DNA from 4 places in the Massilia sp. CFBP9012 genome. Region 2 is predicted to be linked to each of the others. Evidence: predicted binding sites of a transcription regulator. Region 2 holds the regulator's gene; each other region holds the start of a gene.
What was found. Region 2 encodes sigma-54, which starts transcription at its own class of promoters, with help from an activator protein. Its sites were predicted from a motif close to TGGCANGNAANCTGCTTT; they were not measured.

Region 1 (7,786 bases), on a different contig from region 2:
CTGGTCACGTTGACTTCGGTGAGGAAGTCGCCGATCACGTCTAATCCTACCAGCAACAGGCCGCGCTCGGCCAGCACCGGGCCCAGGGCCTCGGCGATCTCGCGCTCGCGCGGGCTGATCGGCTGGGCCACGCCCAGGCCGCCGGCGGCCAGGTTGCCGCGCACTTCGCCGCCTTGCGGGATGCGCGCCAGCACGAAAGGCACCGGCTTGCCACCGATGACCAGCACCCGCTTGTCGCCCTTCTCGATGGCCGGAATGAACTTCTGGGCCATGATGGTGTTGCGGCCGTTGTCGGTGAGGGTCTCGATGATCGCCCCCAGGTTCAGGCCATCGCTTTTCACGCGGAAGATGCCGGCGCCGCCCATGCCGTCCAGCGGCTTGAAGATCACGTCGGTGTGCTTGGCGTGGAAGGCGCGCAGGCGCGCCGCGTCGGACGTGACCAGGGTCGGCGAGGTGTGTTCGCTGAACTGGCCGATTGCCATCTTCTCGTTGTGGTCGCGGATCGCGCGCGGGCTGTTGATCACGCACGCGCCCTGGCGCTCGGCCAGTTCCAGCAGATAGGTGCCGTAGACATATTCCATGTCGAACGGCGGATCCTTGCGCTCGAGGATGGCGTCGAATTCGCCCAGGTTCACATCGACAGCCGGGTCGGCGCGGTACCACGCGTCGGCGTCGCCGGTGAGGTGGATCTGCGCCACGCGCGCGCTGACGACGCCTTCTTCGAGCACCATATCGCGCTGCTCGAAGTGGTAGATGGCATGGCCGCGCCGCGCCGCCTCGCGCATCATGGCGAAGGTCGAATCCTTGTAGATCTTGAATCCGGACAGAGGGTCGGCGAGAAAGGCGATTTTCATGGGACGTCCATTCGAAGTAATGCCTGATTTTAGCCCGAATTGTAGAAACTCGCGGACCGGGCCCTCATCCACTCACACCCGGAAATACAACTGCAGCAATTTGTGATGTATCACGCAACGTGACTGAGGCAGCTCAATCGTGTCAATACAATCGCGCGAGAACATGAGGGCATGGATACCCAACCAAGCCAACAGGCCGAGCAGGAGCGCATCGAAGACGTCTACCGCAACTGGCATGGCGGGGCGGCGCTGGCGCGCTATGCCTGGCACCGGCCCGAGATCCTGCAGCAGGTGGCGGCGCGCGCGCGCGGCTTCGCCGACCTGCTGTCCTGCACGGTCGGCCCGGATCTGTCGAGCGTGCAGGTGCTGGACGTCGGCTGCGGCAGCGGCGGCTTCCTGCGCCAGATGATCGACTGGGGCGCCTCGCCGGCCAATCTCACCGGCACCGAACTGCAAAAAGACCGGCTCGCCCATGCGCGCCGATGTACGGCGCACGGCGTGCGCTGGCACCTGGGCACGCTCGACGCGCTGCCACAGGCGAGCTTCGACCTGGTCACGGCGCTAACGGTATTTTCCTCGGTGCTCGATCCGGCCCTGCGGCGCGACCTGGCCGCCCAGATGTGGCGCGCGCTGCGCCCGGGAGGCTGGTGCCTGGTGTTCGATTTTCGCTACGACAACCCGCGCAACCGCAATGTGCGCAAGGTCACCCGGGGCGAGCTGCAGGAATGGTGGGCTGGGAGCGGGCAGCGCTACCGCAGCCTGGTGCTGGCGCCGCCGATCCACCGCCTGCTGGCCGTTGCGCCGTATATGGTGTCCGAATTGCTGACGGCGCTGGCGCCGGTGCTGCGTTCGCACTTCATGTACGTGGTGCGCAAGGAGGCGTAGGGGTGGACGGCAGAGCCGTCCACCCTACAGACGCAATGCGGCAGTGCGCGCTTCGGTTGAACGCGCCGATTCGCTTAATAGACTTCCGGATTCGGATCCGTGCGTTCCATTTCCAGCGACGCCGCCAGCATGCCCAGCCGCGCCACCACGCCATACACATAGAAGCGGTTTGGCGCCGCCGTGCCCGGCTTGGCCTTCAGGTCCGGCACCGCATGCTGCTGGGCGAAGGCCAGCGGCACGTATTGCGAGCCCGGCGAATTCAGGTTCTGGTCAATGCCGCGCTCGGCGTGTACGCGGTAGAAGCCGCCCACCACGTAGCGGTCGATCATGTACACCACCGGTTCGGCCACGGCGTCGTCGATCGATTCGAAAGTCGGCACGCCTTCCTGGATGATCAGGTCGGTCACCGCCACGCCATCCTTGATCACCGACATGCGCGCGCGCTGGGCCGGGGTCAGGTCGCGCACTTCGCTCGCATCCTTGATCGTCATCACGCCCATGCCGTAGGTGCCGGCGTCGGGCTTCAGGATCACGAAGGGCTTGCGCTCCTTCATGCCGTATTCCTTGTATTTCTTCTTGATCTTCGAGAACAGCGCCGAGACGTTGTCGGCCAGCTCCTCGGTGCCGACGTTCTCGCGCAGGTCGACTTCGCCGCACTTGCTGTGCAGCGGATTGACCAGCCACGGATCGATGTCGATCAGCTTGCCGAACTTCTTGGCCACCTCGTCGAATGCCTTCAGGTGGTTGCTCTTGCGGCGCAGCGCCCAGCCGGCATGCAGCGGTGGCAGCAGCGACTGCTCGTGCACGTTCTCGAGGATGGCCGGGATCCCTGCCGACAGATCGTTGTTGAGCAGGATGGTGCAGGGGTCGAAATCGGCCAGGCCGACGCGGCGCCCGTTGGCCGAGCGCACCAGCGGCTCGACCACCAGCATATTGCCGTCAGGCAGGGCCAGCGGGGTCGGTTCGGTGACGTCCGGCGAGAACGACCCCAGGCGCACGTGCAGGCCGGTCTGGCGGAAGATCTGCATCAGGCGCGCCACGTTCTGCAGGTACATCGGGTTGCGCGTATGCGTCTCGGGCACCAGGATCAGGTTGCGCGCATCCGGGCAATACTTGTCGATCGCAGCCATGGCGGCCTGCACCGTCAGCGGCAGCATCTCGGTCGGCAGGTTGTTGAAGCCACCCGGGAACAGGTTGGTGTCGACCGGCGCCAGCTTGTAACCGGCATTGCGAAGGTCGACCGAGCAATAGAACGGCGGCGTGTGCTCCTGCCACTCGAGCCGGAACCAGCGCTCGATGGCGGGGGTGGCTTCGAGGATTTTCTTTTCCAGGTCGAGCAAAGGACCGGTCTGGGCGGTGGCGAGGTGCGGAACCATGTATGTGGCTTTCCCTGTTATGCGCGACTTCTTGCGCCGTTTGTTATTTGTTAAGTTGGATCTGTCATATGGGGTGCACCTGCCCTTTTTAAAGAGGTGTTGCCAAAGAAGCAAAAACGTCTTTTTTGCCACTGCCAAAAAAGACTCCCCGCGAAGGCGGGGACCCAAGGTTATTTGCACTGGCACTACGTTATAACGTAGCCGCCATGCTGGCAACTTGGGTCCCCGCCTGCGCGGGGACGACGTGCTTGCTGCTAACGTGCTAGTGCTGCTGGGCTATATCAGTAACGGTACGCCGATTCGCCGTGGCTGGTGATGTCCAGGCCTTCTCGCTCTTCGTCTTCAGGTACGCGCAGGCCGATCACGATGTCCACCAGCTTGAAGGCGATGAAGGCGACGATGCCCGACCAGGCGATGGTCACGACCACGCCGTGCGCCTGCACCAGCACCTGGCTGCCGATCGAGTAGCCGGTGGCCATGGCATTGGTGGTGTAGTCCCACACCCCCTGGCCACCCAGCGACGGCGCCGCGAACACGCCGGTCAGCAGCGCACCCAGGATGCCGCCCACGCCGTGCACGCCGAACACGTCGAGCGAGTCGTCGGCGCGCAGCATGCGTTTCAGGCCGGTCACGCCCCACAGGCAGATGATACCAGCCAGCAGGCCCATGACCAAGGCGCCCATCGGACCGACGAAACCGGCGCCCGGGGTGATCGCCACCAGGCCCGAGATGGCACCCGAAGCGGCGCCCAGCATCGACGGCTTGCGCTTGAAGATCCATTCGCCGGCCGCCCACGCCACGGTGGCGGCGGCGGTTGCCAGCAGGGTGTTGATGAAGGCCAGCGCCGCGACGTCGCCCGCTTCGAGCGCCGAACCGGCGTTGAAGCCGAACCAGCCGACCCACAGCAGCGAGGCGCCGACCATGGTCATCGGCAGCGAGTGCGGGGCCATCGATTCCTTGCCGTAGCCGACACGCTTGCCGATCACGTAGGCGCCGACCAGGCCGGCAACCGCGGAATTGATGTGCACCACGGTGCCGCCAGCGAAGTCGAGCGCGCCCTGCTGCCACAGGTAGCCGGCGCCGGCGCTGACGGTGGCCAGCGAAGCGGCGTCGGTGATCGCATCAGGACCGGCCCAGAACCAGACCATGTGCGCCATCGGCAGGTAGGCGAAGGTGAACCAGATCACCACGAAGGCCAGCACCGCCGCGAAGCGTGCGCGCTCGGCGAACGAGCCGACGATCAGCGCGCAGGTGATGGCGGCGAAGGTGCCCTGGAAGGCGACGAAGATGAACTCGGGGATCATCACCTCTTTGGTAAAGGTCGCGCCCATCGAGAAGGTGCCGGCAACCGGGTCCCAGATGCCCTGCAGGAAGGCGCGGTCGAAGCCGCCGATGAAGGCGTTACCCGAGGTAAAAGCAAGCGAGTAGCCGTACAGGCACCACAGCACGATGATCAGGGAGAACACCATCATGACCTGCATCAGCACCGACAGCATGTTCTTGGCGCGCACCATGCCGCCGTAGAACAGCGCCAGGCCCGGGATCACCATCATGATGACCAGCAGGGTGGCAACGAACATCCAGGCGGTATCCCCTTTGTTGATGGACGGCGCCGCCATGGCCGGGAGGGCCAGGCCCAGGCCCAGCATGGCGGTCAGGATTTTTGTCGTTATATGCTTCATGAACACTTTCCTTCTTACAGTGCGTCGTTGCCGGTCTCGCCGGTACGGATACGGATGACCTGGGTCAGGTCGGCCACGAAGATCTTGCCGTCACCGATCTTGCCGGTGCGGGCGGCGCCCTGGATCGCATCGATCACCTGGTCGACGATGGCATCGTCGACGGCGGCTTCGATCTTGATCTTGGGCAGGAAATCGACAACGTACTCGGCGCCACGGTACAGCTCGGTGTGACCCTTCTGGCGACCGAAACCCTTCACTTCGGTCACCGTCATGCCTTGCACGTTGATTTCCGACAGCGCTTCACGCACTTCGTCGAGCTTGAAGGGCTTGATGATGGCGGTAATCATTTTCATGGTATTGCCTCTTTTGCTATCAAAAAGTTTTTGACACGGACAGCACAGCGGCTGACTTGCCCAGGTTCTTGCCTTCCGGACTCAGGTAGGCGTCGGTATTCGCCTTATGCCAGGCCAGGGCCACGGTGGCGACCCCAAAGTCCTTCGTCACGCCGATCTTGTAGTGCGTGTAGGACGCCGGGCTGTTGTTCTTGACGCGCTGGCGGCCGACTTGCAGGTTCAGCAGGAAGCCGTTGCTGACGTCGATATCGGCGCCCAGGTCCAGGTAACCGCTGCGCTTGCTGTCGGTGGTGCCGAACAGATTGGTCGTCGAGTGCGAATACTTGATATACGCAGGACCGAAGCCGAGCTTGCCGTAAATTTCAAAAGTATTTGCGTTCGGATCCAGGCTGTTGTCCGGATACCAGTAATACAGGCCGCCGACGTCGTAGCTGACCTCGTCGGTCAACTGGCCACGCTTGCCGGCATACACATCCCATTCAAGATTGCCGTCGCCACCCAGGTCCTTCGTCCACTTGATGGTGGAGAGCCAGGTGCCTACGTAAAAGCCGGTTGGGCTGTGTACGTAGTCGACGCCGCCGGACAGGGCGGGGTCGGAATCGGTTTGCGACAGGCCGCGGTAACGGTAGTCGCTGGTGAGTGCTACGTTGTAACTCACCTGGTGTTCGGCGGGTTGTTCCTGTGCGATGGCCGGGATGCTGGTGAAAGCCAGAATCGCGAGGCTGATTGCGTTGATTTTTGCATTGCACTTCATGACAAACCCCCTTGGACAGTTACTGCGTTTGGAATCCTTTTTTCGTGCGTTATCTCCCCCTTCATTTAGCAGGATGTGTGCCAGCTCATAAAAGCGATGAAAATGGCCTTGTTTTTTTGGTAAACGTGCCCCAGATACGACTTGCTTCAATACAATCGACCGCGAACGGCGTCCGCCGTGTAGCGCGACGCACCAAATCAGGCTGTATTGCACCGCCTTGGTGCATACAACCCCGGCAGAAAGGGATAGGGACCATGAACAACAGCAACTTCTTCAGCGATTTGCAAGGCAAGATCAATCAGGCACTCGAAAGTGGCCCGGCCAAAGACATCGAGCGCAACGTCAAGGCGGCGATGACTTCGGGCTTCGCCAAGCTCGACCTGGTCACGCGCGAGGAATTCGACATCCAGGCCCAGGTGCTGGCCAAGACCCGCGCCAAGCTGGAAGCGCTCGAGCTGCGCGTGATCGAACTCGAGGCCCGCCTGGGATCCGGCGCATCGTCCGCCTCGTCGGCATCGGCCACCCCGCCAGCGGGCGCGGCGCCGTCGGCCACGGCCCCGTTCCCGGCCCAGCCCGAAGATCCGACCATCGTGCTGCCGCCGAACCTGGACAAATCGGGCGATACGCCGATCAACAAACCCTGATGACGGGTGCATTCATGGATAGGGCAACCGGCATGAATGCACCAGAATCACCGCTCGGCACCCTGCCCGCGCAGGAAGTGTCGGTGGACGTGCTGCGCGAAAAATACGCGCGCGGCGACGAGCGCACGATCGAGGACGTACAGCGGCGCATCGCACGCGCCCTGGCCGCCCTCGAGCCGCTACCGCAGCGCGCCGAGTGGGAGCGCCGCTTTCTGTGGGCCCAGCAACAGGGCTTCGTTCCCGCCGGCCGGATTGCATCCGCCGCCGGCCTTGGCCTTTCGGCCACCCTCATCAACTGTTTCGTCCAGCCGGTCGGCGATTCGATCTCCGGCACCAGCGACGGCCTGCCCGGCATCTATACCGCGCTCAGCGAAGCCGCCGAGACCATGCGCCGCGGCGGCGGGGTCGGCTACGATTTTTCGGCGATCCGCCCGCTGGGCAGCAAGGTCGCCGGCACCGCCTCGCGCGCTTCCGGTCCGGTGTCGTATATGGAAGTGTTCGACGCCTCCTGCCGCACGGTGGAGTCAAGCGGCGCCCGGCGCGGCGCCCAGATGGGCGTGCTGCGCATCGACCATCCCGACATCGAACGCTTCATCGCGGCCAAGGACACGGGCCGCCTCACCAATTTCAATATCTCGGTTGGCGTGACCGATGCCTTCATGCGCGCCGTCGAGGCGGATGAGGCATGCGCGCTGGTGCACGCGGCCGAGCCGGGCGACGAGGACCAGGCCGCCGGCGGCCACCGCCGGGACGACGGCCTGTGGGTCTACCGCAGCCTGCGCGCGCGCGACCTGTGGGAACGCATCATGGTCTCGACCTACGACCACGCCGAGCCGGGCGTGCTGTTCATCGACCGCATGAATGCCGAGAACAATCTCTGGTACGCCGAAGAGCTGCGTGCCACCAATCCCTGTGGCGAGCAACCGCTGCCGCCATATGGCTGCTGCGATCTCGGCTCGCTCAACCTCACCGCCTTCGTCGACGTGCCATTCACCCCGGAGGCGCGGCTGGACCTCGAGCGCCTGCGCGCGGTGGCCAGCGTCGCGGTGCGCATGCTCGACCTGGTGCTGGACGCCACCCAATGGCCGCTGCCGCAGCAGGCCGCAGAGGCGCGCGCCAAGCGCCGCATCGGGCTGGGCTTCCTGGGCCTGGGCAGCGCACTGGCGATGCTGGGGCTGCGCTACGACACCGACGAAGGCCGGACCATGGCGGCGCGCATCGCGGCCGAGCTGCGCGAA
Region 2 (7,786 bases):
CTGGGCAAGAGCGAACTGGGCCTGGAACTGATCTCGCGCTCGCACGGCCTGGTGGCCGACGACGCCGTGGAATTCTCGCGCATCGCGCCGAACATGATCGAGGGCCGCTGCCCGCCGCTATTGCAGAATTTGCTGGAGGTGCGCGGCCTGGGCCTGCTGGACATCAAGGCGATCTTCGGCGAGACGGCGGTGCGGCGCAAGATGCGCCTGAAGCTGATCGTGCACCTGGTCAAGCGCGGCGCGCTGGACGAAGAGGTCGAGCGCCTGCCCTTCCACTTCCCGACCGAGGACGTGCTGGGCCTGCCGATCCGCAAGGTCGTCATTCCGGTGGCGGCCGGCCGCAATATCGCGGTGCTGCTCGAGGCCGCGGTGCGCAACACGATCCTGCAACTGCGCGGCATCGACACGCTGCAGGAGTTCATGGAGCGCCAGCGCCAGGCGATGAGCGCGGACTAAACCTTCATCCGATGGCCCGGCGGCGTGCCATCGGCTGAAGGTTGCGGTATCATCGCCGCATGCACATCGTCCTCATCACCGGCATCTCGGGCTCGGGCAAGTCCGTAGCCCTGAATGTCCTGGAAGACGCGGGTTACTACTGCGTCGACAACCTGCCGCCGGCCCTGCTGCCGGCCCTCGTCAATACGGTCAATGAAACCGGCACCGGCAAGATGGCGGTCGCGGTCGACGCGCGCAGCGCCGAATCGCTGGTCGAACTGCCGGTGAGTGTGCGCCGCATGCGCGAGGATGGCCATGCGGTCAAGGTCATGTTCCTGACGTCGAGCACCCATTCGCTGGTCGCGCGTTTTTCCGAAACGCGACGCAGCCACCCGCTGTCGCACGAGCTGCGGCCGGGCGAGAATCCGGCTTCGCGCCGCACCCTGATCGAATGCATCGCCGAAGAACGCGAGCGCCTGTCGTCGATCGAGAACCTGGGCCATGTGATCGACACCTCGGAACTCTCGGCCAACAAACTGCGCGGCTGGATCAAGGAGCTGGCCGAAGTCGACCATGCGCCGCTGACCCTGTTCTTCGAATCGTTCGCGTTCAAGGTCGGCGTGCCGCTCGACGCCGACTTCGTGTTCGACGTGCGCGCGATCCCGAACCCGTATTACGACCTGGCCCTGCGGCCACTCACCGGCAAGGACCAGCCGGTAATCGACTTCCTCGACGCCCAGCCGAGCGCGATCGAGATGCTGGCCGACATCCGCACCTTCGTGGCCAAGTGGCTGCCTTCGTTCAAGACCGACAACCGCAGCTACCTGACGGTGGCGGTCGGCTGCACCGGCGGCCAGCACCGCTCGGTGTACATGGCCGAACACCTCGGCGCCTATTTTGGCGCCACCGAACGGGTGATCGTTCGGCATCGGGAGCAGCCGAAGAATCCTGCGGCGTAATGTCTACCGCCAGCCCTCGCACGTCGTTCCCGCGCAGGCGGGAACCCAAGTCCTTCGCGCAGTGGCCACGGCAGATGGAGCCACTATGCCAATGACTTGGATTCCCGCCTGCGCGGGAATGACGTACCACTGCATGTGGCCAGGCCAGAGCGTCGCGGCCGTTCAACGCAGCACCGCTGCCGTATCCACCAACCGTACATCATGCATCTGGTGCAGATACGCCTCCAGATAGCCCTTGTGCGACGCCCCCACGATGACCAGCAGCCGCGTGCCGGGCATGACGCCCACCACGTCGCGGATGTTCGCCGCCATGCGCAGGTTGCGCGTTTCCCAGTAGCCGACGTAGCCACGGCCGAAGCGCTGGGGTGACGGTTCGTTCAGCGCCGCGCCGAAGTCGATCTCGAAGGTCGCGGCGACATGGGCGGGCGAGTTATAGGCGCGGTACATCGCCAGCAGGCCTTCCGCACTGCCCACGCCCGCGTCGAGGATCTCGTCGTCCTTCTTGCGCTTCGCATTGGCCGGATTGTCCCAGGCCTTCATGATCGCCTCGCCAGCCGCCTTGCGGTCGGCGTAAGGACGGGATGCCGTCTGGTCGTCCATGGCGTACACGCGCTCATGCCCCAGCCGGGCCGCCAGCCGCGCCGCGATCATCACGCTTTCGTTGGGACTGGCCTCGAGCTCCTGTAGCTGCGCGACCAGGGCGGCGTCCAGGCCGTCGCCGGCGCGGCGCTCCCCGGCCGGCAAGCGGAACCACTGGACCACCGCGGATGCAGGCTCCCCGCCGGCCAGGAACACGGCCGCCAGGCGGCGCCGTTGGGCTGGCGACGGCGCCGCCGGCCATTCACCCAGCAGCTTTTCCAATTCTGCCGTCGCTTGCGGGACATCGAGCCCGGTCGCGGCCTTTGCCGCCGCGGTATCCCGGCAATAGGTCTTGACCGTCTCCGCATACCGCGCCGGGTGGTGGCGCATGAAATCGCACTGCGGTCCCGAGCGGTCCTCGACCGCGATCGCCTGCGGCTTCCAGGCCGCGAGCCGTTCGTTCAGCGGGGCCAGGCTCGACGCCTGGAAGGTCTTGGGCAAATGCGCCAGGTGGGGCGAGCCGAGCACCATGATCTGGTTGACCGGTCCTGTCGTGGGACCCTTGAGCCGGCTCGGATCGAAGGCCGGCTGGTAGTCCTGCGCGGCGGCGCTGCCGCATACAGTCATCGAGATCAGCAGGGCACCCAGGCGCATCGCTCTTCCTTTCAAATCATGAAGACCCGATGTTCACACCCCGTCGCTACGCTGTCACGCAAAAATGGATATGCACGCAGCGGATTATGCAAGATGCCTGAGCGGATGCGCGTGCTCCGGCCACACCGGCGCGAAGAAGCGCGCCACCATCTCTGGGGTGACCTCGGCAAGCGACGGTGGATTCCATTGCGGCGCATTGTCCTTGTCGATCACCAGTGCGCGTATGCCTTCCAGCACTTCGCCATGCTCGAAATTGTGGCGCACCAGCGAGCGTTCCATGCGCAGGCAGTCGGCCACGTCGAGCGCGGCGCCACGCGCCAGCAGCTCGTGGGTCACGCACATCAACAGGGGCGAACGCTGGCGCATGGCGGCCAGCGCCTTGTGTGCGAACGGTGTTGCGTCGCCTTCGAGCGATCCCATGATCGCGGCGACCGACGCCGCGCCGAAATGCGCATCGATGCTCCTGCGCCGGACCTGCAATTCGCTTGCCCCCGCCATTGCAGCAAACGGCGCCGCGAAGGCGCGGATCGCCGCCGGCAGGCCGGCGCCTTGCGTGGACGCGATCAATGCCTGCAGGTCCGGCAGCTCGGCGCCTGGCACGAACACGTCGGCCAGGCCGATATACAGCGCGTCGGCGGCGCCGATCGTCAGCCCGGTCAGGCCCAGGTAGTTGCCGAGCTGCCCCGGCGCATGCGACAGAAAGTGGCTGCCGCCGACGTCCGGGAACAGGCCGATGTTCACCTCGGGCATGGCCATTTTCGTGCGCTCGGTCACGATGCGCAGGCCGCAGTCCGGGCCGCCCTGGGCGATGCCCATGCCGCCGCCCATCACGACGCCATCCATGATGGCGATGTAAGGCTTTGGATAGAAATGGATCAGGTGATTCAGCGCGTATTCTTCGGTGAAGAAATCCTCGAGCAGCGCGCTGCCGCCCATCGGCGTCGCATGGCCGACCTCATGGAAGAAACGGATGTCGCCGCCCGCGCACAAGGCCTTCTCGCTGCTGCTGGTCAGTACGACCGCCTCGACCTGCCCGTCATGCTGCCAGGCGCGCAGCACCGCGGTCAGCGCGCGCACCATCTCGAGCGACAGCGAATTGAGCGCCTTCGGGCGGTCCAGGGTGATGATGCCGGTGCGGTTGGCGATGCGGGTCAGGACGTGGTCGGTCATGGGGTGATCAGTGGTCGGTAAAACCGTATCTTACCCCGCCGGATTGGATGTGCCACAGATGCAAAAAGGGCGTCCCCTCAGACGCCCTTAGCTAGTGTGAGCCCTGCGCCTGATCAGGCGACAGCAGCGTCTTCGCCGTCGATTTCCGGCATGCGTTTGATCGAAGTACGGCTATGGTCTTTCAGTTGCTGCTTGTGTTTGAGGATCTGTCGGTCCAGCTTATCCATCAGCGTATCGATCGCGGCGTACAGGTCTTGTGCGACGCTGGCCACGTGCAGGGTCTTTCCCGACACCTGGACGTTGATCTCTGCTTTTTGCCTTTTTTCTTTTTCAGTGAGGTTGTCGACGGCCAGGAAGACGTGGGTGTCGATCACCTGGTCGAAATGGCGAATGATGCGCTCGAGCTTATTCTGAACGTATTCACGGATGGCGGGGGTTACTTCGAGATGATGGCCACTGATTGTGAGGTTCATACACACTCCTTTGAAAATGTTGCACCGTGTGGACCACAGGAACGCGACAAGGCACGATGTCTGTGGACGGCGCAGTTACAAGGACTTGCGGAGGCTTACAGGGGGTATCTTGAGGGCTTCACGGTATTTTGCAACCGTGCGGCGCGCGATGACCATGCCTTGTTCCCCGAGCATCTCCGCGATCTTGCTGTCGGATAAAGGGTTCCTAGGGTCTTCTGCTCCTGTCAATTGTGCAATGAGCGCACGGATTGCCGTCGAGGATGCTTCGCCTCCCGCCTCGGTGGCAACGTGGCTGCCGAAGAAATACTTCAACTCAAACATGCCGTGCGGGGTCAGCATGTATTTCTGCGTTGTGACACGAGAAATTGTGCTCTCGTGTAGGCCTAGTGTATCAGCTATCTCACGTAAAACAAGGGGCCGCATGGCAACCGCGCCATGGGAGAAAAAATTGCGCTGGCGCTCGACGATCGCCTCCGCCACACGCAGGATGGTGTCGAAACGCTGGCGCATATTCTTGATGAGCCACTTCGCTTCCTGCATCTGCGCGCCCATCTGCGCCTCGCTCTTGCCCTGCTTGAGCATGCTGGCGTACAGGCTGTTGACGCGCAGGCGCGGCATCACGTCCGGGTTCAGGGTGACCGCCCAGCCGCTCTTGGAACGGCGCACGATCACGTCCGGCACCACATAGTCCGACACGTTCGAAGCGAACGCCGCGCCCGGATGCGGATTGCATTGGCGCACCACGGCCTGCACCTCGCGCAAGTCTTCGTCGTCGCAGTCGAGCGCTTTTTTCAGCTTGCTGTATTCGCGCTGGGCGAACCAGCTCAGGTAACCCTCGACGATGGTCAGGGCCATGCGCCGCGTCACCATCGGCACGCCCGGCATGCGCCGGATCTGCAGCGCCAGGCACTCGGCCGCGCTGCGCGCGCCGACGCCCACCGGGTCCATGCTCTGCACCAGCGCCAGCGCGCAACGCAGCTCTTCGATCTCGATGTCGAGTTCTTCGGGCAGCCTTGCATGGATCTCGTCGAGCGGTTCTTCGAGGTAGCCGTTGTCGTCCAGCGCATCGATCACCAGCTCGGCCAGCGCGCGGTCGCGCGCCGACAGGGTGGCTTCGCGCACCTGCTCCATCAGGTGTTCGCGCAGGGTGATGGCGCAGGCTTCCAGCTGCGGGCGGCCGTCCTCGTCCTCGCCACCGCCGCCTGAAGATGGCGCGCCACCTTCGCTCCAGTCGGCGTCGCTGCGCTCGTTGTCGGCGCCGCCCTCGAAACCCTCGCCCTCCTGCGCCGGCGCATCCTGGCCCTCGGCCTGCTGGCCGGGCGCCGGCGGCGCTTCGCCACTGGCGGGCGCATTGTTGATGGCGCCGTCGGCCAGCAAACGCACCGAATGGTCGAGCGGGTCGTCGAGCCGCTCGAGCAAGGGGTTATCGCCCAGTATCTGCTCGATCTCCTGGTGCAGTTCGAGCGTCGACAGTTGCAGCAACCGGATCGACTGCTGCAGTTGCGGCGTAAGCGCGAGGTGCTGCGAAGTGCGAAGTTGCAGGGACTGTTTCATCTAGGCGTCGCTCACATGCGGAAGTGTTCACCCAGGTACACGCGGCGCACCGACTCGTCCGCGATGATGTCGTCAGGGCGGCCGGAGGCAAGCACCGCGCCCTGGTTGATGATGTAGGCGCGGTCGCAGATGCCGAGCGTCTCGCGCACGTTGTGGTCGGTGATCAGGACACCGATCCGGCGCTCCTTCAGGAAGCGCACGATGCGCTGGATCTCGATCACGGCGATCGGGTCGACGCCGGCGAACGGTTCGTCGAGCAGCACGAAGCGCGGATTGGTCGCCAGCGCGCGCGCGATCTCCACGCGGCGGCGCTCGCCGCCCGACAGCGACAGCGCCGGGTTCTCGCGCAGCTTCTCGATCTGCAGGTCGGCCAGCAAGGTGTCGAGGCGCTCGTTGATCTGGTCTTTCGACAGCGGCTTGCCGTTGTCCTTCTGCAGCTCGAGCACGGCGCGGATGTTATCTTCCACCGTCAGCTTGCGGAATACCGAGGCCTCTTGCGGCAGGTAGGACAGGCCCAATACGGCGCGGCGGTGGATCGGCAGGCTGGTGATGTCGGTGCCGTTGATGTCGATCGAGCCGGCGTCCGACGGCACCAGGCCGACGATCATGTAGAACGACGTGGTCTTGCCGGCGCCGTTCGGGCCCAGCAAGCCGACCACTTCACCGCACTCGACCTGCAGCGACACGTCGCGCACCACCAGGCGCTTGCCATAGCTCTTCTGCAGGCCCTTGACGACCAGGGTGCTGCAATCGCCCAGATCCATCGGGATTGCCGTCATTGCGCTCCTCCGGCGGGGGTGCGCTTGGGCGAGAGGATCAGGGTGCCGCGGCCGCCGCCAACCTTGCTCTGGCCGCTGACGTCGTTGCGCACGGTGGCCACTTCCTTGCGGCTGTCATACGAGATGAAAGGGCCGGTGACCTGGTTGCTCAGTTGATCGTTTTCCAGTTCCTTGATGAGGGCATTCGAGTACAGGCGCACCAGCTCGGCGCGCTCGTCGTACTCGATGCGCTCGGCCTGGCCCTCGACCCACAGGTTGGGGCCGCCGTCGCGCTTCTGGCGGAACGTGGTGAGCTTGCCGTTGTTGGCGGTGAGTGTCACCGTCATATAGCCTTCGGGCGTTTCCCTGACCACGGCGCGGTCGGCCTTGAGCAACAGCGTACCGCGGGTGAGGATCACGTTACCGGTCAGGGTGCGCACACCGTTGACCCCGTCGAGATCGGCGGAATCGTATTCGACCTGCGCGGGTTTGAGCGAGTCGGCACGTTCGGCGGCTGCCGTCAGCGACAGCAGGGAAAGGAGTACGGCGGCAAATATATTTTTCATGATAAGGAATGCTGGTCCTGGGTTATCGCGCGGCGCAGGCTTACTGGCGCGGTCGTGGCGGATAGACGATCTGGCCGCGGCTGGACATGTGCACTTGCTGGGTGGCGTTGTTGGCGACCATGCCGGTGCCTTTCACGCTCGATGCCCCAAGCTGCAGGTCAACCGGGAGGTCGGTCTTGACGATTTCTTCGTCGGGGAGCACGGTCAGCGCCTGGCTACGCAAGTGCAAGGACTCGCTCTGCGCCGTCTTCGGGCGCTGCAGGTCGACGTCGCCCATCAGTTCGACCCGGTGCTCTTCGTGGAACACCTGGGCTTTCTTGGCGACCACCGTCATCGGCGGGCGGCCCGGCTCGACGCCGCGCAGCAGCGGCTGGTCGACGTGCGAGACGTCGCCGAGCGGGATGTGGGCCAGGTGCTTGCCCGACAATACATAGCTCGGCTGGCCATTCTCGGTCATGCGCACGAACGAGAAATTCTCGACGATGTAGTCCGGTTCGTCCGGCGGCCCGCCCAGCTGGGCGTCGATGTCGGACGCCTGCATCAGTTGCAGCAGCCAGAAGCTGCCGAAGGCGAAGAAGGTGCCGATCACGATCATCGCCAGGAGATTCCAGCGATGCGCGGTACGCTTGTTTTGGACG
Region 3 (7,786 bases), 330 kb from region 2:
AAGCGCTACGACAAGGCGCTGGCCGCCGTCAATGCGCTCGAGAAGCAGCAGCCTGACAGCCCGCAAGTGCAGCAGCTCAAGGGCGCTGTCTACATGGTCCAGGGCAAGAACACGGAGGCGCGCACCGCCTTCGAGAAGGCGCTGTCGCTGCAGCCGAGCTTCCTGCCGGCGGTGACCAACCTGGCGCGCCTGGACGTGCAGGACAAGAAGCCGGACGCCGCCAAGGCCCGCTTCACCGCCTTCCTGGACAAGAACAAGGACAACGTCGAGGCCATGACGGCGCTGGCCGAGCTGGCCACGCTGCAAAAGAACCCGGCCGAGGCCACGAGCTGGTACGAGAAAGCCAGCGCGGCCCAGCCGAGCGCCACCGCGCCTGCGCTCAAGCTCGGCGCGCACTACCTGGCCACCGAACAGGCGCCCAAGGCGCTGGCGCTGGCGCGCAAGCTGCAAACCACGCATCCGACCGATGCCGGCGTGCTGGAACTGCTCGGCCAGTCGCAGGCCGCAAACAAGGACTTCAACGGCGCGCTCGACACCTACAGCAAGCTGGTCAACGTACTGCCGAAGGCGCCCGGCGCCCAGCTCCGCCTGGCCCAGGTGCAATTGGCGCTGAAGAACGAATCCGCGGCCGCCAACCACCTCAAGCGCGCGGTCGACCTCCAGCCCGACTTCGTGCCGGCGCGCCTGATGCAGGTCGAGCTGGCGCTGCGCGGCAAGCGTCCGGACGAGGCGCTGGCGGTGGCGCGCGCGCTGCAGAAGGCGGCGCCCAAGGCGCCGGTCGGCCACGTCGTCGAAGGCGACGTGTTGATGTCGCAGCAAAAATTCGCCCAGGCCGAGCAGTCCTATGAAAAAGGCCTGTCCCTGGCGCGCTCGTCGGAACTGACGGTCAAGGTGATGCAGGCCATGCAGGCCGGCGGCAAGAGCAAGGAAGCGCTGGCGCGCGGCCAGGCCTGGCTCGCCGCCCAGCCGGACGACGTGCGCGTCTCGCTGCTGGTGGCCGAACTGAACCTGTCAGCCAAGGATTACAAGGGCGCCATCGCCAAACTCGAGAACGCGCAGAAGCGCGCTCCCGAGCATCCGCTGGTGCTGAACAACCTGGCCTGGGCCTACCAGCAGGTGAAGGATCCGCGCGCGCTGGCGACCGCCGAGAAGGCCTACAAGCTGGCCGGCGACAGCCCGGGCGTGATGGACACCCTGGGCTGGGTGCTGGTGGAGCAAGGCGACACCGCGCGCGGCCTGCCACTGCTGCAGAAGGCCAGCAGCCAGGCGCCGAACTCGATGGAGATCCGCTACCACCTGGCCCAAGCCCTGCACAAGAGCGGCGACAAGGCCGGCGCACGCCGCGAGCTCGACAAGCTGCTGGCGTCGGGCACGCCGTTCGCCCACGCCGACGAGGCGCGCGCGCTGCTCAAATCGCTGTAAGCGGGGCGTTCGCCGCGGGGCCTTGCCGGGCTCCGCGGCGAACCCGCCGGCGCGTCACCGCCCCCGTCAATAAAGGCACGCTGCGGGCACGCCAGGGATGCGCAGCCTCATCCTATCGAACGCTGGATTTATTAATGTCGCGATAAGATAACGTTCTCCTAAATGAGGATGTTTATCGTGGACGACGATTCGTACGGAATCCGGCTTACCGATACTTCGGACGGTCGTAACACGGCCAGTATGCTGATCAACAGGATGTATGCCTGGCGCGGCTACACCGGAGATCACCAGCCCAGCAGCGACCCCAACCGCATCACCCTGACCGCCACCGACAAGGGCGACGTGGTCGGCACGCTCAGCATCGGCATCGACTCCGAGGTCGGCCTGATGGCCGACGAAATCTTCAAGGACGAACTCGACGCCCACCGCGGGCGCGGCGCGAAATTGTGCGAGTTCACCAAGTTCGCCTTCGACCCTTCGGTGCGCTCCAAGACGGCGCTGGCCAATGTGTTCCACCTGGCCGTGATCTACGCGCGCGACATGCATGGCTGCACCGACATCGTGATCGAGGTCAATCCGCGCCATCGGCGCTTCTACGAACGCATGCTGGGCTTTCGCAAGGAAGGTGAACTCAAGGTCAATCCGCGGGTCGATGCGCCGGCCTACCTGCTGCGCGTGAACCTGGTCTTCGTCACCGAACAGATCGCCCTGTTCGGCGGCAGCTACGCCGCCGAGGGCGAGACCGAGGAGCGCTCGTTCTATCCATATTTCTTTTCCCCACGCGAAGAGCGTGGCATTATCAATCGCCTGTTGCGCATGGATGAATCGCATCCGGCATGAGGGCCGGCGCCCTTGTTCCCCACTTCTTTCCTGAACCGTCAATGAATAAACCGTTCAACTACGAACAGGCGTTCTCGCGCAATATCGGCTGGGTCACGCCGGCCGAACAACAACAGCTGCGCGGCAAGCGCGTCGCCATTGCGGGCGGCGGCGGCGTCGGCGGCGTCCACCTGCTGACCCTGGCGCGCCTGGGCATCACGCGCTTCCACATCGCCGATTTCGACAGCTTCGACATCGCCAACTTCAACCGGCAAGTCGGCGCCATGATGTCGACTGTCGGCCAGCCCAAGGCCGAGGTGCTGGCGCGCATGGCGCGCGACATCAACCCCGAGATCGAGATCGCCATCTTCCCCGACGGCGTCCACAAGGACAACCTGGACGCCTTCCTGGACGGCGTCGACCTGTACGTCGACGCGCTCGATTTCTTCGCCTTCGATGCGCGCCAGCAGACCTTCGCCGCCTGCGCCCGGCGCGGCATCCCGGCCACCACCGGGGCGCCGCTGGGGATGGGCGCGGCCCTGCTCAACTTCATGCCGGGCAAGATGACCTTCGAAGAGTATTTCGGCTGGGGCGACCTGCCGGAGCAAGAGAAGGCGATCCGCTTCGTGGTCGGCCTGGCGCCCGCCGGCCTGCACCGGCCCTACCTGGTGGTGCCGGAATCGGTCAACCTGGCCGAGCAGCGCGGCCCATCGACCTTCATGGCTTGCCAGCTGTGCGCCGGCATCTGCGCCACCGAGGCGCTCAAGATCCTGTTGCAACGCGGCGACGTGCTGGCCGCGCCCTGGGGCATGCAGTTCGACGCCTACCGCAACAAGCTCAAGCGCACCTGGCGCCCGGGCGGCAACCGCCATCCGATCCAGCAGCTGATGCTGGCGATCGGACGGCGCCAGTTCGCGCGCATGGCGGCGGCCGGACGCTGAAGCACGCCGGCGCCGCGCCGGCCTCGTGAACGCCCGACGTCAAAAAGCCACTGCCGGATCGCTCCGGCAGTGGCTTTTTACCTTGCAGCGCTGGGCCTGCGACGCAGGCCCGTGCGTACTTAGGCGGCTTTCTTGTTGCGGCGACGGGCGGCGTACAGGCCCAGCATGCCCAGGCCCAGCAGGCCGACCGATGCAGGCTCAGGCACTTCGGCCACGTTGCTGAAGACCACGTCCAGCGAACCGTTGATTTCCTGGGTGCCGACCGGGTCGAAGTTGTTCAGCTGGCCCGACTGGAACGACAGGTCGTAGAACGGGTTTGGCGAGGTGAAGAACTGGGTACCGAAACCGGCCAGGGCGAAGCTCGAGCTGGCGCCGAAGCTGCCGCAGTTGATGCCGCTAGGACCGCAGGTCGGCAGGGTTGGGTCGAGCACGCCGAAGCCCGACAGTGGATCGCCTTCGGCCAGCAGCAGGTCGTCGTCGCTGTTGCCAACGGAGACCGGCGTGGCGCCGCTGCCTGGCATGGTGAAGGTCGAGTCCAGGTTGGCGTCCAGGTACATTCCCAGGCGGCCGCTGCCTTCGTCGAAGCGGAACACGTTCTTGCCGCCTTCGAAGGCGAAGGTGCCCGACGCGGTGTACAGGGCATACAGACCATAGTCGTTGTTCAGGCCGGTGCGGTTGACCGGGGTGGTGCCGCCGTTGGTGACGAATTGGCCGGCGTTCCACACCAGCGACACGTTGAAGGTGCCGTCGGTGTTGAAGGTGGCGATCTCGTTGTAGTTACCGGTGATCTTGTCGGCGGTGAACGAGCGGCCGTCGTATTCTACGGTGAACGGGTTGAAGTTATCAGCGTGGGCGGCGGCGCCGAACATCGAGGTAGCAGCGATTGCGCAAGCGATAATGGTCTTCGAAACTGCTTTCATCTTGGATCTCCTGGTTGTAGGGTTCGTACTAACAACCTCTATCTAGCAACCATCGTGCCAGCTAATCAGTTTCCTTTTAAATCAAACACTTAGATGGTTGTTTCGTAATAGAAATTATAACACTGTAAAAGATCCCGACACCCACATTTAAGAATTTCTCGCGCAGCTGTGGGTCTCGTCCTACAGGGGTTTCCGGAGCACCACATTCCAGGTGTTTCCGGAGGTGAATTCGCTGGCGATCTCGTAGCCCGCCGCCAGCACCTTGGCGCGCAGCTCTTCCACGTGGAAGGGGCTGTACAGGATGCCCTTGCGGATGCCCCAGTCATTGATCTTCTGCGCCGCCCAGCGCAGCGGGGCGAAGCCTGACGGATACAGCAGCACGTTGGCGGCCAGGGTCCCGCCCGGCTTGAGCACGCGCAGGATGTCGCGCAGGGCGCCATCGACGGTCGGAAAGCAGTGGATCGAGTTGGCGATATTGGCGGTGTCGAAGCGGTTGTCGGCGAACGGCAGCTGGGCCGCGTCGGCATGCTGCACCTCGACCAGTGGATTGCCGGCGAAGCGGCGCCTGGCGCCGGCCAGCATCGAGGGCGCATAGTCGATCCCGGTTACCTTGACCGGCGCGAGCTTGCGGCGGCGGCGCCAGTTCAGGACCATCTCGAGCAGGGTGCCGGTGCCGCATGCCACTTCCAGGTGATCCGGTCCGAAATTGGGCCCGAAGAAGCGCATCTGGGTGCCGATCGTGCTGTTGTAGGCGAAGGTGAGAATGAAAAAGCCGCGCAGGTCGTACCACCACGGTTCGGATGAATAGGCTTCGGCGATTTCATCCCTGGTCTTACCGGTCGTCATGGAGCGTCCTCATTGGATTGAAGTGAAGCGAGAAATATAGGGCGTTAATGACCTGCGGGCAAGCGCGGATCGATGCGGCTCAGCCCAGCTGGCGCAGGCGGTTGACGATGCCCGCCTCTTCGCGCGGCGAAAAGAACCACGGGAACAGCGAGCGCTCGCCCACCGCCTTGTCCTGCATGCCGCCCCATTTCTCCACTTGCTCGGTGCCGAAGGCGGTGTCGACGCGCAGCAGGACCGCCGGCGCCTGCACCCGCGGATTGGGGCGCGACTCGCACACGGTCTGGAAGCCGAGCATGGCTTCGTAGAAACGGCGATGGCGCGGATTGACTTCGATGAAGATGTCGCGGCAGCCGTTCAGGTCGCGCGCATAGATCAGGGCCACGTGGAATAGCGAGGCCAGCACCGCCTTGGACTTGACCGCCGGGTCGACCGCGAGCTTGGTGATCTCGCACACCCGGCCGTTGCCGCGGCGCACGTCGATGCAATCCTTGAACACCTGGTCGGCCAGCAGGCCAATGTCGGAATCCAGGCCCAGGCTCAGCGTGCCGAACACCTGGCCGTGGTCGGATGCCGTCAGCGTGATCCGGTTGGGATCGCTATGCACCTGGTGGTTGCCGCTATAGCCGCGCCAGGAATACATCTTACTGATGAGCATGCTCGCGGAATTACGCTGGGAATCGATGTCGGCTGCGCGAATGCCGAACACGCGCTCATTGATGGCGACGTCGATAATGCTGGGCATGCTGGAAGCAGCCGCATCGTCGCCGCCCGGACCGGCGCAGAAGGCCGGCGCTATTGTCTCGATCATGGTCTTTCTCCAGGCAGGACCGGCGCCTCTTGCGCCCGTAGCAATCCTGATCATCATAGCATCGGAAATTACAATTTATCAATTGTATTAACAAAAAGTATTTGCCGTTTTGACATTTATAACGCAGACCCAATACCGCGACGATAGCAGTTTACGCAGGCTCTGCGGCGCGCACGGACAAGAAGATGCGTAGATCACGGCCGCATGGCAGCCGGAATACTGGAAAACAGGAAGGGAGCGGCGACTAGCCGCGTCGGCAAGATTGCCGGCGCAAGAGACCGGCTGCAAAGCCGGTCTTGCAGGGGAAGGGCTTAGAAGAAGCTTTCCGGGATCACCAGGATATCGCCAGGACGCATCATGATGTTCGCCGAGATATCGCCGTCATTGATCAGGTCGTCAAGGCGGACATTGATTTTTTCCTGCTTGCCTTCGACGGTGCGCACGATGCTGGCCTTGTTGCCCGAGGCGAATTCAGTCACGCCGCCGACCGCGATCAACACATCCATCAGCGACATTTCGCGGCGATATGGCAATGCCTGCGGACGGGCGGCCTGGCCGATCACGCGGATCTGCTCGTTGAAGTTGCCGACAAAATTGGTCACGACCACGGTGACCACCGGCTGCTGGATGAACTGGGCGAGGGCCTGTTCGATGTCGCGCGCCAGCTGGGTCGAGGTCTTGCCGGCGGCAGGGAGGTCTTCAACCAGCGGGGTCGTGATCTTGCCGTCAGGACGGACCGGCACCGACATCGACACTTCCGGATTACGCCAGACAATGATGTTGACGGCATCGCCAGGCCCGATCAGGTAGTCCGGGTTGACCGGCGCCAGCGCGGCGGTGCTGGGTGGCACCGGGGTGGAACAGCCGCCCAGCAGGAGCATGCAAGCGGCGGCGCCGGCTGCCAACAGATTCTTCATGGTTTTCGTCATCATCGCGTTCATCCCCTCGCGCCTTACCTGTCCCATGGACTAGTGTTTGGCGTGAATCAAAAATTGTTATTTCGCCATCATGGCCCGCGCTATTGTAGCGCAGACGGCCGCGTCGGCAAGCCGTGCACAATTGAAATCTTTTATCTTGCCGCAAGTAGTTACATCGCCATCGGATGGCGCTAGCGATCCAGCAGTTCCTGCACGTGCCGCACCGGGATGGCATACGTGATCCCGCTTGGGGCCGAGATCGCGGACTCCTTCAAGCCTTTCACGAATACCATATTGATCACGCCCAGCACCATGCCGGTCTCCGGATCGTACAGTGGCGAGCCGCTGTTGCCGGGATAGGCTGTACCGTCGAGCTGGTAGATACTGAACGGGCTGCGCTGCAGCCGGGCCGCCGCGCGCGCGTCGAGCCGGCGCGCGTTGAGCGAAGGCTGCATCACCGGGGTGACCGCTGCCAGCAGCGCGCGATGGGTAGCCGGGTGCAGGCCCAGCACCATCCCGAGCGGGAAGCCGGTGAAGGCCAGTGCCTGGCCCTCTGCCGCCCCGGCCGCATTCCCCAGGCGCAGGGCCGGGAGCGGCGCGCCTTCCAGGCGCAGGTGCGCCAGGTCGTGCTCCCGGTCCAGGGCGACCAGCTGCGCCGGACGGAAACGCACGCCGGCGCCATCCGGCAAGACCACGCCAAGCTGCTCCATGCGAGCGGCATCGAGCTTGTCGGGCACGACGTGGGCATTGGTAATCACGCTCAGGCCGTCGCCGACCACGAAGCCCGTACCGCTGAACACGATCGCCGGGCTGCGCGTTTGCAGCTGGGTGCCGACGCCCACGATCGACGGCTTCACCGCCGCTACCGTCTGCGGCAGGGTCGCCGCCCGCGTCAATCCCCCCGCCAGGCACAGCAGCGCAGCGGCCACCACGTATCTTCCAAACAAACGTCGCGTCATCAAAACATCACAATCTTCAGGTAGTTGTAACAGGCGTGAGGCAATCGTACGGCCCCTTTCCTTTTTTAAACATTACAATAAGCTTCTTTGAATTTCAGCAACTATTTGAGATCACGCGGCGCGCGGCCTGGACTGGGCGGTACATCCCGAATCC
Region 4 (7,786 bases), on a different contig from region 2:
CCTGCTGCCCGTCAGCCCGCTGTTCATCGCCTTCAGCCTGGTGTGCGCCTTCATGCTCAACCTGATGCCCTGGGGCCGCTGGGTCGGGGCGCCCGACTTCGTCGCGCTGGTGCTGGTGTTCTGGGGCATCCACCAGCCGCGCAAGGTCGGCATCGGCGTCGCCTTCTGCATGGGCCTGTTGATGGACGTGCACGACGCCAGCCTGCTGGGCGAGAACGCGCTCGCCTACACCGTGCTGTCCTACCTGGCCATCATGATCCACCGCCGCGTGCTGTGGTTCCCGCTGCTGACCCAGGCCATGCACGTGTTCCCGCTGCTGCTGCTGGCCCAGGCCATCCAGCTGGTCGTGCACATGGCGGTCTCCGGCCGTTTCCCCGGCCTGCTGCCGTTCGTCGAGAGCGTGGTGGCGGTGCTCCTGTGGCCGGTGATCACCTGGCTGCTGCTGGCGCCGCAGCGGCGCGCCGTCGACCGCGACCATACCCGCCCGATCTGACGAGGTTTTTTCGAGAATGACCGAGTTCAAGGACAGCGACCGCGAGATCCACCAGTTCCGGATGCGCCTCACGGCGCTGGTGGCGCTCGTCTTCATCTGCTTCGGCCTGCTGGTCGCGCGCGTGGTCTGGCTGCAGGTGCTGCACCACGACCAGTACGCGGCGCAGGCCGAGGACAACCGCATCGCGCTGGTGCCGATCGTGCCCAACCGGGGCCTGATCGTGGACCGCAATGGTGTGGTCCTGGCGCGCAACTATTCCGCCTACACGCTCGAGATAACGCCGTCGAAGCTGCAGGCCGACATGGAATCGGTGATCGACGAGCTGGCCAAGCTGGTGGCGATCGATGCGCGCGACCGGCGCCGCTTCAAGCGCCTGCGCGAAGAGTCGCGCAGCTTCGCCAGCGTGCCGCTGCGCACCCGCCTGACCGACGACGAAGTGGCGCGCTTTACCGCCCAGCGTTTCCGCTTTCCCGGCGTCGAGGTGCAGGCGCGCCTGTTTCGCCAGTATCCGATGGGCGAGGTGGCCTCGCACGTGATCGGCTACATCGGCCGCATCAACGCCAAGGAAGCCGCCACGATCGAAGAGGGCGACGACGCCGCCAACTACAACGGCACTGACCACATCGGCAAGGAAGGCGTCGAGAAGCGCTACGAGCGCCAACTGCACGGCGTCACGGGCTACGAGCAGGTGGAGCGCTCGGCCGGCGGCCGCGCGATCCGCACGCTCAAGCGCACGGCGCCGGTCCCGGGCAGCAATCTGATCCTGTCGATCGACATCGAGCTGCAGAAGATCGCCGAGGAAGCCTTCGGCGACCATCGCGGCGCGCTGGTGGCGATCGAACCGTCGACCGGCGACGTGTTGGCCTACGTTTCGCGGCCCGGCTTCGATCCGAACCTGTTCGTCGACGGCATCGACTACCAGAGCTGGAACGAGTTGAACACCTCGCTCGACCGGCCGCTGATGAACCGTCCGCTGTCGGGCACCTATCCGCCCGGTTCGACCTTCAAGCCCTTCATGTCGCTGGCGGCGCTCGAGATGGGCTACCGCCGTCCTCAGGACGCGATCCGCGACCCCGGTTTCTTCATGCTGGGCGGGCACCGCTTCAACGACGACAAGCCGGGCGGCCACGGCATCGTCAATATGTACCACTCGATCGCCCACTCCTGCGACACCTATTACTACCAGCTGGGTAACGAGATGGGGATCGACAACATCTCCAAGTTCATGCGCGAATTCGGTTTCGGCCAGCCGACCGGGATCGACCTCGATCATGAAAAAGTCGGCGTGCTGCCGTCGAAGGAATGGAAGGCCGAGCGCTTCAAGCGCAACCGCGCGGCCCAGAAATGGGTGGGCGGCGACACCATCTCGATCTCGATCGGGCAGGGCTTCAACCACTACACCATGCTGCAGCTGGCGCATGCGACCGCGATCCTGGCCAATGACGGCGTGGTGATGAAGCCGCACCTGGTCAAGATGGTCGAGGACGGCATCACCCGCGAGCGCACCCTGACGGTGCCCAAGGAAACCCGGCGCCTGGCGATGAAGCAGGAGCACCTCGACTTCATCAAGGATGCGATGGCCGGCGTGATGCGCGAAGGCACCGGACAACGCGCCTTCTCCACCGCCGCGTACACCTCGGCCGGCAAGACCGGCACCGCGCAGGTGATCGGCCTGCGCGGCAAGAAGTACGACGCCAATGCAATCGACGAACGCCATCGCGACAACGCGCTGTTTACCGCCTTCGCGCCGGTCGAGCAGCCGCGCATCGCGCTGGCGATGGTGGTCGAGAATGCCGGCTTCGGCGGTGTCGTGGCAGCGCCGATCGCACGCAAGGTGCTCGATTACGCGCTTCTCGGCAAGCGTCCGGCGCCACCGCCGGAACCGAAGGAAGGCGCTCGTCCCGTCACCGTCAAGAAGGCTGCGCCGGCCGCCGCGCCAGCCCCGGCCCCGGCCCCGATTGTCGCCGCCGCGGCCCCCACCGCCACCACCCGAACCGAATAAGCCATGGCCCATATTCCAGAACGGCGCTCGCTGCGCCGCCGCCTGCGCCCGTACTTCATGGTGTTCGACCTGCCGCTGACCCTGATCCTGGCGATGCTGGTGACGATCAGCATGGTCACCATGATGTCGGCCGGCGCCGATTTCCCTGACCGGGTCGAGCACCAGATCCGCAACTTCCTGCTGTCGTTCGCGGTGATGTGGGTGGCCGCGAACATCGCGCCGCAAAACCTGATGCGGCTGGCGGTGCCGGTTTACGCGATCGGCGTGGCCCTGCTGGTCGCGGTCGCGATGTTCGGCCTGATCAAGAAGGGCGCGCAGCGCTGGCTGCACATCGGCGTCATCGACATCCAGCCGTCCGAGATCATGAAGATCGGCGTGCCGCTGATGCTGGCCTGGTACTTCCAGACCCGGGCCCAGGTCGCCGGCTGGCGGCACTACATCGTGGCCGCCGTGATCCTGATGATCCCGGTCGCCCTCATCATGGAGCAGCCCGACCTCGGCACCTCGCTGCTGGTCGCATCGTCGGGCCTGTACGTGATCTTCCTGGCCGGCCTGTCGTGGAAGGCGATCGCCGCGGTGACGGTGAGCGTCCTGGCCTTCCTGCCGATCGGCTGGTCGATGATGCACGACTACCAGCGCCAGCGGGTGATGACCCTGATCGATCCGACCTCCGACCCGCTGGGCAAGGGCTTCCACATCATCCAGTCGATCATTGCGATCGGCTCCGGCGGCATGGCCGGCAAGGGCTATATGCAGGGAACCCAGGGCTATCTGGAATTCGTGCCGGAACGCACCACCGACTTCGTGTTCTCGGTGTATTCCGAGGAATTCGGCCTGATCGGCAACCTGTTCCTGCTGTTCGTTTACCTGCTCCTGATCGGACGCGGCCTGATGATCGCGGCCAATGCGCCGAACACCTTCGGCCGCCTGCTGGCCGGCTCGATTGCGATGATTTTCTTTACTTATGCCTTCGTCAATATGGGCATGGTCTCAGGGATATTGCCTGTCGTGGGGGTGCCGCTACCCTTCATGAGTTATGGCGGTACGGCCTTTATCACGCTCGGCCTTGGCGCCGGCATATTGATGAGTATTCAAAGACATCGTAAACTGGTACAGACTTAGACTCTGATAAAGGACAGCCAATGGGCGTTCGTACAAGCTTCCTGGCGGTCATACCGGTTGCCATTTTAGTATCGGCGTGCAGCAGCACGGGAGAGCACAAAAAGCTCAATCCTTTCCCCTGGCCACATAAACCAAGCGCCAAGCATGGCAAGGCGCCGCAGCTGCCGGCCGCCAGGTCGGGCCGCGGCGGCTATTACAAGGACGACGGCCCGGGCGACAACATCCCCGACGGCCTGCTCGACGTGCCGGACGCCGTGGTCAAGGCCGAGCCGTTCAACAAGTGGACCAGCCGTCCCTACACGGTGCTGGGCAGGACCTATACGCCGCTGGGAAATGACGTGCCGTATAGCGCACGTGGCGTCAGCACCTGGTATGGCGTCAAGTTCCACGGCCAGCGCACGGCGTCCGGCGAACTGTACGATATGTACAAGATGACGGCCGCGCATCCGACCCTGCCAATTCCGTCCTATGTGCGCGTGACCAGCCTCGATACCGGTAATTCGGTGGTGGTGCGCATCAACGACCGCGGTCCCTTCCACGCCAGCCGCATCATCGACGTCTCGTATACGGCGGCGCTCAAGCTCGGCCTGCTGGGCAAGGGTAGTCACGAAGTCGAGATCGAGCGCCTGTTCCCGGGCGATCCGATCGTCCCGCCGGCGCAGATCGCGGCGGTGCGCCGCGAAGTCGCATCGATCGCGCAGTCGGCGCCGCCCGAGATCGAGGCGCTGATGCTCGAAGATCGTATCCATTCCGACAGCGCGGCGCTGGTGAGGCAGGCCGAGCCGGCTGCTTCCGAGCCGGCATCAGCTTCTGTCCCTGCGGGCGCCGGCCGCTATTTCATCCAGTTCGGCGCCTATGGCCGGGCCGGCACCGCCGAGGCGATGGGCGAAAAGATCACCAATGCCGGCGTCGAGCTGGGCAAGCTGGAGGTGGTGAAGGTGGGTTCCCTGAACCGCCTGTATGGCGGCCCCTATGCCAGCCGCGCCGAAGCGCTGGAAGCCATGCGCGCGCTGCCGGCCAGCCTCGGCTTCAAGCCGATCGTGGTCCAGCGCTGATCCGGCCGGCTTTGCCATCCAGAAAATCCAAGCACCATTGAAAATGGCCGGCGAACCGGCCATTTCCTGAAGCGGAAAAGAACCGCTTATGCCTGGGCGGCGTTGCGGCGACGGCGCAGGAAGCCGATCGCGGCCAGGCCGGCGCCTGCCAGCAGGACGCTCGATGGCTCAGGCACTTCGCCCGGCTCTTCGACTGGATCTTCGACCTTGGTGTAGTCCAGCACGAGGCTGCTGCCGGTCAGCAGCAGGTCGCCGACGACTTTCAGGCTCAGGCTCAGGTCACCGTTGTTGAACAGCTGGTTGATCAGGTCCCGGTCATTGATGGTGCCGGTGATCGAGAAGCCGCCCGTGTAATCCTGGGTCACGATGGTGGTTTTGGTCTTCACGTCCGACTTGTAATAATCGCACCAGAACAGGAAGCAGTCCTTGCCGTCGACGACGCGCTGGGATTTCGTACCGCCGTTTTCGCTCTTCTCGTTGTATTCGGTCGCGCCGCTGCCGAGCACCAGGTCGCCGAACGACAGTTGTGCGGTTTCTTGTTTGCTGGTCTTGGTGATCGTATGGCCGACATCGACCGTGCGCAGGTAGGCACCGAGGGAGTTCGACCACTTATAGTTGCCAGCGTGATAGCTGGTCTGCTTCGGGTCGCTCGTCTTGAAGGTGCCGCCGTTGTCGAGGAAGGCGAACGAGAACGTCAGGCTGTTCAATTCATACTTGCCTTCGAGGTTCGATTTGAAGACGGTATCGTAGGTCTTGCCCGACAGGTTGGTGCCGAACGAGCCGTCCAGGTTGATGGTTTCGGCCGAGGCCGAGGTCGAGAATGCGCAGGTGACGGCGAGCAGTGCGGCGATGATGGTCTGTTTCATGGAGATCCCCTTGGAATTAAATTTTAACAACACACTTTGACTTAGAGCAAATTGCGTGCCAGAAACATAAGTGTCTGTTTTAATTACAGTTATTTTCTATGGGAAATTTTTATGTAAAGAAATTCGACATCTATGCGGGAGTGGCCGGATGGCGAGTTGCCGAAAAAAAAACGCACCACAGGTGCGCTTCCAGGCGAGCGGATGACGACGCCGTCAGTCGCAGTCTCGCAGCCCCGCATTCGGATAGTCGTCGGCGATGCCGGCCAGCCTGGCGCGCAGCGGCGGTTCGATCGCCCGGTACTGGTAGCCCGCGCGCATGACCTGCGGCCCGCGCGGCAAGATCTGCACGCCGCGCACGCCCTGGCGCTGCAGCTGTGCCACCAGCTTCTGGGCCGCGCTGTCGGTCTTGAACACGCCCAGCGAAATCGCCCAGCGCAGCGGCGAGTCGCCCTGCATGATGTAAAAATTCTCGACACCACTTTCCTTGAGCTCGGCCGCGCGGCGCTGCGCGCCTTCACGGCCGCCGTTCGGCGGCAGGTAGACCAGGCGGCTGGTCACTTCCTGGAAGGGGATCTCGACCCGTGACTGGCGCGCCGCGATGTCCAGGCTCGCGACCCGCGCTTCGAAACGGCGGGCGTCGGCCGCGCTGAAAGGTCCGGTCTGGACGCAGGCAACCAGGTTGGCCGCGACGGCAACCGGCGCCGCCGGCGTCGGCGTTGGCGGCGTCGGGGCAGCCTCCTGCGTGGCCTCTTCGGCTTCTTCCTGCTCGGCCTGGTCCAGCGCACGCTTGGCCTCGACCGCCGTCAGCTGCGTGATGCGTTCGGGCGCCAGCTGGTTCTTCAGCCGCGCCGGCTCGCGCTCGCCGGCCCCGGGCTGGCCGAGCACACCCTGGCCATAGGCCAGTAGCGCCGCGTTCGCGGCCAGCAGCGCCCAGAATACGAATTTCAGCAAGGCGTTCCCCCTTTCGTCGATGCGGCCGCCGCCTGCAGGCCGACCAGCACGATATTATCGACCAGAAGGTGCGCGATCTTGAGCGCCGGCGCGATATGCGGCGCCGCGCCGCCCGAGACGATGCAGGCAGTGGCCCGGTGGCCGGCCACCGCACGTTCGATCGCGCCGGCCTGGGCCGACAGCACGCCAGAGAGAATCGCGTCGTTGGTATTGTCGCCAAACAGGGCGGGCAGGGCGCCCGGCGCCACCTGCGGCAGCTGTGCCGTATTGCTGGCCAGGCTGGACGCCATCAGGGCCAGGCCGGGAAGAATCATGCCGCCCAGGAACAAGCCATCGGCGCTGACCGCGTCGATCGTGGTCGCGGTGCCGCAGGTGGCGACGATCAGGTCCTGGCCGGGCGCCAGTGCGCGTGCGCCGATGGCGGCGGCGAAGCGGTCGCAGCCCAGCCGGCCCGGCTCGCGGTAGCCGTTGCGCAGGCCGGCGCGCTCAAAAGTGGAGGCGAACCATTCGACCTCGATCCCCTCCGGCAGCAGGGCCGCGATGCGCGTGGCCAGCTGCGGACCGGCCACGTTCGACACCAGCGCGCGAGTCACGCCGGCCAGCGCCCACTCGGCTGCCGCTTCATCGAGCCCGGCGTGCAGCACGGCGCCGTGAAAGCGCCACATGCCGAGGGCGCTCGCATCGTCGGCCAGCGCCCACTTGACGCGGGTATTACCCGCATCGACCAGCAGCATCATGTCTTCACCCGCAGCGACACGTCGCCGGCCATCACGGTGATCCGGCCCTCGGCCGTGTCGAGCAGCAGGCGGCCGCTGTCGTCGACGCCGGCGGCGCGGCCCTCGTGCCGCACCGTGCCCTGGTCGAGCAAGACCACGGTTTCTCCCTGCCATGCGTGGCGCAGGTTCCAGCGCGCGGCGAAGGCCGCGAAGCCGCGTGTGGAAAATTCCGTCAGCGCCGCGGCCAGGCCGTCGAGCAGGGTCGCCATCAGGACATCGCGCTCCATGCGCGCCAGCCAGGGCACACCGGCGGCGCTGCGGCCCAGCTGCGCTTCCATCTCGTCCGGCATCAGGAGATTCAGGCCGATGCCGATCACGGTCCAGGTGCCGCCGCCCGGCGCGGACTGGGTCTCGACCAGGATGCCGGCCAGCTTGTCGCCATCCTTGAGCAGGTCGTTCGGCCATTTCAGCTGGACCTGCTGGCCCAGGCCAGCGAGGGTCTCGGCCAGCGCCACGCCGATCGCCAGCGGCAGGCCGGTAAGAAGCTGCGGGCCGCCGTCGAATTTCCATGCCAGCGAAAA

Region 1: the regulator sigma-54 is predicted to act here: its motif matches at 5,970-5,987, upstream of SOM61_RS23225 (TorF family putative porin).
Region 3: the regulator sigma-54 is predicted to act here: its motif matches at 4,145-4,162, upstream of pepA (flocculation-associated PEP-CTERM protein PepA).
Region 4: the regulator sigma-54 is predicted to act here: its motif matches at 5,582-5,599, upstream of SOM61_RS23100 (PEP-CTERM sorting domain-containing protein).

The regions. Positions count from the first base shown of each region.
Region 1 is NZ_JAXCWM010000016.1:109,056-116,841, forward strand. Features, by position in the region: gene gshB (glutathione synthase) at 1-854, opposite strand, end outside; gene SOM61_RS23205 (class I SAM-dependent methyltransferase) at 1,026-1,739, shown strand; gene gshA (glutamate--cysteine ligase) at 1,814-3,115, opposite strand; gene amt (ammonium transporter) at 3,397-4,797, opposite strand; gene glnK (P-II family nitrogen regulator) at 4,812-5,150, opposite strand; gene SOM61_RS23225 (TorF family putative porin) at 5,170-5,904, opposite strand; partial or broken gene SOM61_RS23230 (accessory factor UbiK family protein) at 6,159-6,389, shown strand; gene SOM61_RS23235 (adenosylcobalamin-dependent ribonucleoside-diphosphate reductase) at 6,581-7,786, shown strand, end outside.
Region 2 is NZ_JAXCWM010000003.1:466,649-474,434, reverse strand. Features, by position in the region: gene hprK (HPr(Ser) kinase/phosphatase) at 1-456, shown strand, start outside; gene rapZ (RNase adapter RapZ) at 516-1,394, shown strand; gene SOM61_RS07025 (DUF5694 domain-containing protein) at 1,557-2,627, opposite strand; gene SOM61_RS07020 (enoyl-CoA hydratase/isomerase family protein) at 2,712-3,797, opposite strand; gene hpf (ribosome hibernation-promoting factor, HPF/YfiA family) at 3,911-4,270, opposite strand; gene SOM61_RS07010 (RNA polymerase factor sigma-54) at 4,346-5,824, opposite strand; gene lptB (LPS export ABC transporter ATP-binding protein) at 5,836-6,603, opposite strand; gene lptA (lipopolysaccharide transport periplasmic protein LptA) at 6,600-7,148, opposite strand; gene lptC (LPS export ABC transporter periplasmic protein LptC) at 7,189-7,786, opposite strand, start outside.
Region 3 is NZ_JAXCWM010000003.1:137,758-145,543, reverse strand. Features, by position in the region: gene prsT (XrtA/PEP-CTERM system TPR-repeat protein PrsT) at 1-1,422, shown strand, start outside; gene SOM61_RS05555 (GNAT family N-acetyltransferase) at 1,663-2,262, shown strand; gene SOM61_RS05550 (ThiF family adenylyltransferase) at 2,304-3,182, shown strand; gene pepA (flocculation-associated PEP-CTERM protein PepA) at 3,302-4,102, opposite strand; gene SOM61_RS05540 (class I SAM-dependent methyltransferase) at 4,283-4,948, opposite strand; gene SOM61_RS05535 (GNAT family N-acetyltransferase) at 5,028-5,756, opposite strand; gene SOM61_RS05530 (XrtA/PEP-CTERM system exopolysaccharide export protein) at 6,068-6,673, opposite strand; gene SOM61_RS05525 (S1 family peptidase) at 6,865-7,632, opposite strand.
Region 4 is NZ_JAXCWM010000016.1:84,751-92,536, reverse strand. Features, by position in the region: gene mreD (rod shape-determining protein MreD) at 1-493, shown strand, start outside; gene mrdA (penicillin-binding protein 2) at 510-2,495, shown strand; gene rodA (rod shape-determining protein RodA) at 2,499-3,617, shown strand; gene SOM61_RS23105 (septal ring lytic transglycosylase RlpA family protein) at 3,638-4,672, shown strand; gene SOM61_RS23100 (PEP-CTERM sorting domain-containing protein) at 4,759-5,538, opposite strand; gene SOM61_RS23095 (SPOR domain-containing protein) at 5,752-6,489, opposite strand; gene SOM61_RS23090 (type III pantothenate kinase) at 6,483-7,226, opposite strand; gene SOM61_RS23085 (biotin--[acetyl-CoA-carboxylase] ligase) at 7,223-7,786, opposite strand, start outside.